DNA from 2 places in the Lysinibacillus sp. FSL K6-1151 genome. Region 1 is predicted to be linked to the other one. Evidence: riboswitches for the same ligand, from Rfam matches in the RefSeq annotation. Region 1 holds a riboswitch; the other holds the start of a gene.
The links. A riboswitch is a leader RNA that binds a small molecule or an ion and turns the genes downstream of it on or off. The one in region 1 is predicted to bind FMN.

Region 2: another riboswitch for FMN. It lies ahead of MHI04_RS06075 (ECF transporter S component); the one in region 1 lies ahead of ribE (riboflavin synthase).

Annotation. Positions count from the first base shown of each region.
Region 1 is NZ_CP152040.1:1,597,793-1,601,756, reverse strand. It holds gene MHI04_RS07575 (spore germination protein) at 1-523, opposite strand, end outside; gene ribE (6,7-dimethyl-8-ribityllumazine synthase) at 658-1,125, opposite strand; partial or broken gene ribB (3,4-dihydroxy-2-butanone-4-phosphate synthase) at 1,180-1,770, opposite strand; gene ribE (riboflavin synthase) at 1,795-2,433, opposite strand; FMN riboswitch at 2,663-2,788, opposite strand; FMN riboswitch at 2,905-3,030, opposite strand; gene MHI04_RS07555 (YibE/F family protein) at 3,394-3,964, shown strand, end outside.
Region 2 is NZ_CP152040.1:1,288,657-1,292,620, reverse strand. It holds gene glnA (type I glutamate--ammonia ligase) at 1-237, opposite strand, end outside; gene MHI04_RS06080 (sodium-dependent transporter) at 426-1,772, opposite strand; gene MHI04_RS06075 (ECF transporter S component) at 1,958-2,545, opposite strand; FMN riboswitch at 2,765-2,952, opposite strand; gene MHI04_RS06070 (RNA polymerase subunit sigma) at 3,110-3,964, opposite strand, start outside.

The sequences.
Region 1 (3,964 bases):
AGAGTACCGCTACAGTGGTTTTGGAACGTCTCCCAATTTCTAATGTTTCTACACTAAAAGAATTAGTGGGCAAACGCTTTCTTAATAAAGCAATATTAATAAAAACATCTTCTATAAAGTCATCTCTTGGCCCTTTGACCACTAATTCTAGCGATGTTTCTCCGGGCTCTCGATTCGGTTTTTTAGAAATATCACTAGAAAATAGTAATTGATTTTCTTCAAAATACAATAATACATGCCCTTTATAGACTCTTGTTATGGCATCCTCTTGCGTTAAAACCTTTTGTAAATAGGGAATGTGTAAATGCTGGTCGATTTGTTCCTCTAACATGTCATCAGCGACATCACTTAATAAGGATTGGACTCGCTGAACAACTACCGTCTGAAGTATTTGTTCGTTGATCATTGCATCACAAGTTATCAAATGTACTGTATATTGCTGAAATTTATATTGTTGAAAAATCACATCAGCAGAGCGTTGAAATAGTGATTTCAACATTTTCAAATTGATCATTTGTTCCATTGATGAAATACTTCTCATCTCCTACTGAGCCATCTCCAGATTAGTACATTTATGAAAAACGATTACCTTCAATAAATACACTTAAGCATATTTTTCCCATGGATGTGCAAAATATTCAAAGAAACATTTGGTCATTATCCAATCATTTTCTTTAGATTAGCCATCTCAATGGCAGACATGGCAGCATCGTATCCTTTATTACCAGATTTTGTACCAGCACGTTCAATCGCCTGCTCAATATTTTCCGTCGTCACAATACCGAAAATAACAGGTACATTGGTTGATAACGATACATTGGCAATACCTTTTGCTGACTCATTACAAACATAATCATAGTGTGTTGTGGAGCCGCGAATAACCGTACCTAAACCAATAATGGCATCATAGTTCTTTGTTTCTGCTAGTTGTTTCGCAATAAAAGGAACTTCAAAAGCTCCTGGAACCCAAGCAACATCAATAGACGCTTCATCAACACCATGTCGTGTTAAGCCGTCCATTGCACCGTCCAATAATTTGCTTGTGATGAATTCATTAAATCGACCTACCACAACTGCAATTTTTAAACCCGTTCCAATTAATTGTGCTTCAAATGTTTGACCCATTGTTCTTTCTCCTTTTTAAATAGAAATTTTATTTTCAGTTGTCAGCAATTGACTGCGGTAAGCTACAAGTGCCTCTATTGATATCATTTTCAAGTCATGCTGTGCTGCGTACTTTATCAATTCCTCAAAGCGTAGCATATGACCATCATCGCCCATGATCTCGCAAATAACACCCACTGGCACGCTATGACAAAGCTTCGCCAAATCGACAGTCGCCTCCGTATGCCCTCTTCGCTCTAAAACACCATTATCTTTCGCAATGAGCGGAAAAACATGACCAGGTCGACGAAACTCAATCGGCTTTGCTTGCTTTTCAATCATTTTTTGTATCGTAAATGCTCGTTCATAGGCACTAATTCCTGTCGTTGTATCCTCATGGTCGATACTTACGGTAAACGCTGTTTGGTGATTATCCGTATTGTGCTGAACCATCGGATGTAAATCTAGCTGTTGTGCAAGCTGCTGTGAAATCGGTGTACAAATTAATCCTCTACCATAGGTTGCCATAAAGTTTATAGTTGCTGGTGTCATGAATTCAGCGAGTGCCAGAAGATCTCCTTCATTTTCCCGATCCTCGTCATCAACCACTACAATCATTTTGCCTTGCTTTAAATCCTCAATGGCCTCTTCAATTGCATATAGCACTTTTGTCATCTCCTCGTTCAGTTGTTAAAAACCATGTTGCGCTAAGTAATCTCTCGTAATGGTTGGTGTTGCTTGCCCTTTTTTCAGGTGCTGTAAAATATATTTACCAACTAAATCTGTTTCGATATTCACAATCGCTCCAGCCTTCTTCATGCCTAATACGGTTTCTTTGTACGTATGGGGAATTAGTGAAATCGTGACACTGTTCGTGTCAACATGGAAAAGGGTTAAGCTTGTGCCATCAATCGTAATAGAACCCTTTGGAATGCAAAATTTGGTTAGTTCCTCTGACAATTCGATATCGATATAGACTGCGTTGGCTACTGGACGTTTGCGCAAAATTTTACCGACCCCATCCACATGCCCAGCAACAAAATGACCGCCAAATCGCCCATTAGCAGGCATGGCACGCTCTAAATTCACGGAATCCCCTACCACGAGCTGCTGTAAATTGGTTGCGTTGACTGTTTCAGGCATCACATCCATCGTAAGCGTCTGTTCCGTAAAATATGTCACCGTTAAACAAACACCATTAACCGCGATACTGTCTCCAAGCTTGACATCTTCTGCTATCTTGGCTGATTGAACTGTTATTTTCATACTGTCCCTATCGCTTTGCATGGCTTTTAAAATGCCAATATCCTCTACAAGCCCTGTAAACATTCCATCACCTACTTTTCATTGATTTAGGCTTCTATCCTTCACTTTTGAAGTCTTATCCATCAGTTTCGAAGGTCTATCCGTCACTTCTCTAGTTTTATCCGTCTCCTCCTTCTCTAGCTCTAGCTATCGATAAAAAACAAAAACCCCTTTCAGCAAAGGGGTTTGGGAGTATAAGACATCAACAAATAAGCCTAATTGAAAACTATTTTTTCCATAGACTATCATCTCATTTGTTCTTCTCCCATCCAGACTATAACTGTCGGTTTTGGATTTGCACCAAATCAGCTTGCGCTCACGGACTTTGAATTACTTCATCACCGCCGATTGGGAATTTCACCCTACCCCGAAGAACATCTTCTATTCGATTGGCACTAAATAAAAAAACTTCCCAACAAGCTTGTGGGAAGTAGTGTAATAAATGCATAGGAAAATAAACCTTCTAAATTACAATCAATTTAAAAAGCTCGCATTTTTACCCTTCTCCCATCCAGACTATAACTGTCGGTTTTGGATTTGCACCAAATCAGCTTGCGCTCACGGACTTTGAATTACTTCATCACCGCCGATCGGGAATTTCACCCTACCCTGAAGGATTTTTTATTTAGCTAATCTTACGATAACACTATTTTATTCTATTATCCATCCTTCTTTTTAAAAATTTTTCAAAAAGAATTATAGCAGATCAACAATGCATCCAGGTTTTTCGCGTTTGTGACGTCCGCCTGAGGCATTGAGGCAACATGCAATATTATTGCCACAGGAGGCGGCGTTTTTTGATGGTGTTATCAGGTGTTTAATCACTCGTCAGCAAGGGAGTCTTCAGCTTAATATAACAATGACTTGATAAATGTAAACGAAATCATTAAACTGATAACATTTAAACTGTGCATGGAACTTCCCTTTCACTAAAACGTTCCTTTACAAGTGACAATTCAGTCCAGCACTTTGGAGGTCATTTACTTGCTATTTTTTAAAAACATCCCATTGAAGCAAGGTATTTTCTATGCCTTATTAATGCTCTGCTGCGTGCTTTCGATTGTGTTCGTTCATCATAATGAATCATTTTATGATCGACCGATTGCTGAGGTGATAAAAGCTGATGTAGCAGAATCAGAACCAATGACAGATATGTATGATAATGATGATTATTTATTTACACAGCATATTACAGCCGTGATACAAAATGGACCACATAAAGGGCAATCCATCCATTTGACGAATGACTATTCCGCCTCTGGAGCTTTCGATCAAGAATACCGAGTGGGCAATGAAATCTTTGTCTCCATAGATAATCACGCATCACAGTCAGGGCTAACTGGGACCATTCTCGATTTAAAACGAGATCAAACCCTTCTCATGATTGCGTGGATTTTTATTTTTGTCTTACTCCTTATAGGAAAAAGACAAGGCTTGTTTTCCATCATTAGTTTAATTGTTAATGCATTGATTTTATCATTCGCGTTAGATTTATATGTGAAACATGGTAACCTGAGCTTGTTAGTCATCAGTGGTATTTGCGCTCTTCTATTTA
Region 2 (3,964 bases), 310 kb from region 1:
AATCACGAATGTATCAAAGTCAGGCTTTAAATACATATCAGATTCCTCTATACGCACAAAACCTTCAATGGATGAACCATCAAACATGACTTTATTATCTAATGCTTTTTCTAACTGACTGACAGGGACTTCCACATTTTTGATTGTTCCTAATATATCCGTAAATTGTAGGCGAATAAATTTCACATTTTCTTCTTTTACTCGGCGTATAATATCTTCTTTTGTGTAATGTTTCACTCTTCACCACTCCAATGTAAATTTAGTTAACATACGTTTTTATAACTGTTCTTAAAATACATGAAAATTGAAATTCACGCAATAGATATGTGAGGTTTTATAACATAGTTTTTTTAGAATATATTTATCTTGATTTTCGATGCATAAAAAAGTGTATCCATTTCCACAATGGATACACTTTTTTTATTTTAATATTGTAATAGCATATTAATGAACACAACTAGAATAACGATCGGTACAACGACTAACATTAACATACGATATGTTGCATAATAGCCCTGCCCTAAGTGACTACCCATTAACAGTTCTTTCCTTACAAATTCCTTATCCACTATGTGGGCAATAAAAATAGCAATGAATAAATTTCCTAATGGCAGCATTATATTCGACACTAAAAAATCAGTGGCATCAAAAATACTTTTCTCAAAAATGGTTACATCTGATAAAACACTAGAAGAAAGTGCCGCTGGAATAGCCGCAATCAATACGACTACACCAAGTAAAAGCGTCCACATCGGACGAGATTTCTGACTATGTTCCATAAATGCCGCTACGATAATCTCATATAAACTAAATGATGACGTTAATGTAGCAAATAAAAATAGCAATAAAAACATCGCTAAAAATAATTCTCCAAACGGCATTTGACTAAAAGCTGTCGGCAGCACCATGAACAACAAGCCCGGTCCCGCGGCTGGCTCTAAATCAAAGGCAAACACAACAGGGAAGATTGCTAAACCCGCTAAAAATGATACAAGCACGGTTAAGAGCACAACAGAACCTGCTGAATTTGGAAGGCTGACATCTTTTTTTAGATAGGAACTATATGTAACAAGACAAGAAAATCCTACAGCTAATCCAAAGAATGATTGTCCTAACGCTTCTAATAATGCCCTACCAGTAATATTTGAGAAATCAGGCCATAAGAAGAATTTCACTCCCTCCATTGCGCCATCTAATGTGACAGCACGCACAACCAGAACAATGAACATCACAAAGAGTAACGGCATCATCCATTTATTCGCCTTTTCAATACCATTTTGTACACCTAATGAAATAACGAGTACGTTAGCTAATGTAAACAAAGCTAAACCTACTAGCGTAATCCAAGGTGTACCTATAATTTTTCCAAATAGTGCAGCTGGATCAATCGCAGGATCTATCACAGCACCAGCGACGCCTAGCCCGCTGTAAATAAAAATCCAACCTCCAACAACACTATAAAATGTTAATAATAAAAAACAACCTAGCACACCCATTCGGCCAATCCAAGCCCATCCTGGTTTTGTCGGAGCAACCTTTTTATACGCGGTTACCGCCTCCGATTGTGTACCACGCCCTAAAACATACTCGGACAATAGCATTGGCAACCCTATTAATAACGTAAATAACACAAAGATTAGGAAGAATGCACCTCCACCACTTTGCCCCGTTACATACGGTAGCTTCCAAATTGCTCCTAGTCCAATCGCAGCACCCGCTGATGCTAAAATAAATCCTAATTTACTAGACCACTGTCCCTTTTTTTCACTCATCTCTTCAAACTCCTCAAACTTTCTAAACTCCCCTCTATTCTACATGAAAATGTGTTCTTCGACTAGATTATAATAATAAAGCACTAGAGCACGAGCATTTTCTACTACTTTTTTCTAATTTTATTCGTCCCATCACTTCTTCCCACAAAAAAACCTCGAGCTAACTACTCGAGGTTTATGGTCCATTATTTTGCTATATACATAGAGCGCTGGCGGTCGATCCATTTGCGCATTGTAGTAAATAAAAACGCCATAATAGCTGTTAATAAAATACCTTTTACAATATTAAATGGTAAAATTCCAGCGACGATCATTTTATAAAGGGAGTCACCTACAACAGGTTCCATACCAAGGAAATATGTGTACATCGGTAAAAATATAACATAGTTCAAAACGCTCATTCCTACTGCCATCACGACTGTTCCTGTCGCTAAACCTCCAACAAGACCAGCAGTCGTTTTAAAACGATTAAAAATAAAGCTAACTGGCAAAATAAATAAAATGCCTGTTGTAAAGTTGGCAATATGCCCTACTGGCACACCTGTTGGCGTACCCGAGAAAATCCAATCCAACACATTTTTAAATAATTCTACTAAAATACCAGCTACAGGTCCCATTGTGATGGCCGCTATTAATGCAGGCATATCACTAAAGTCCACTTCCAAAAATGCTGGGAACGGCGGTATTGGGAAATTAAAAAGCATTAATAAAAACGAAATACTGCTCAGCATACCAATCGTAATAAACGATTGAAGTTTAACATTTTTCTTCATAGAAAACTCTCTCCTCTTTGCTGATTCAATCTCGCAAGAAGAAAGGTGACGATCTTTCAATTGTTAGCATGAAAAAACCCTTATGCATTAAAAAGCACAAGGGAGAAAGGCATGACGAATAAGCGTCAATCTAAACTATTTTTTGAGCACTATTTTAAAAGCCATACAAAAAAAGCGCTCGGTCATAGTTCATTTCATAACAATGAATGACGATCGTACCTCCATCTTCTCCCATCCAGACTGTAACTGTCGGCCTTGGAATTTCACCAAGTCAGCCATGCAAATAAATTTGCACAGGTCGCGGGCTAAAGAGTTTTGCCTAAACCATTCGAGTTAATGAATAAACATTAACGGTTTAGCACTCTATTACCGCCGGTCGGGATTTTCACCCTGCCCCGAAGATGAATCACTATTATTTTATACTACAGTTTTACTATAAAGAATTATCAACAAAAAGTAAATAGTTCTGCTCAAAAAACCTATTAGACTTGTATGCATTGTAAAAAAAAATGGAGCATCCTCACCGAACAGGAATGCTCCATTTCTTATTGTTATTTTCTTTGACTAAGGCATATATTGCTTATTTGGCCCTACAGGCTTTGGTAAAAACATTTTTAAATCAAAGCCCTCCCAGCTTTCTTGGACAACATTATTTAGGCGTAATTGTTGGTCAAAGCTAGCAGCCGTTAACATCATGGCCTCAATCAGTTGTGTGGCACGAATCGGTTCCATTGATGTTAAATCAAGCGGGAGATCAAATGTAACGACTACGCCCTCTGCTTCCTCTGTGACCGTATATGATACGTTTTCAGGAACAACCGACACATAGACATCATCATTTTTATTTTTCATCAGTGTGAGCGCCTCTGTGACATTTGCAAATGTTTGACGGAAATCTGGTGATAAATATTCTGCACCTGTACCATCTTGATATATATAATAATTATAATGCTTGGCGTTCGTTAATGACATAGGTGGACTTGGCTCACCTTCTTGAGAAAACTCATAAGGTGTTCCATCTTCATTTTGAATCTCAACTTCTGTATATTCAGAATCAGAGAATGTATCCTCCAAAGTTCCTTTGTACTCATTGACAGTAGCAGAAGCAACATCATAGCTATTGTCCTTTGGCAACACATGGACAAGCTTATCGTCCTTCTCCTTCAGCTCACCTTTGTAAGGATGGTAATCAGTAAATCCTTTAGCTTTCTCATCTATTTGAGGCGCGTATTTTTCATACATCTGTAAAGTAGAAGGTTTTTCTGTTCCAAAATCCGTTGCTACTCGCTCATTTGGTATCACATACGTCATTGGTACACTTTCCGCATCTCGCCCTGCTAAGCCAATACGGAAAACGACAGCATCTTTCACATCTTCCTCATAGACAGATGACCGTAAAGATAACATGCGCTCATGCTC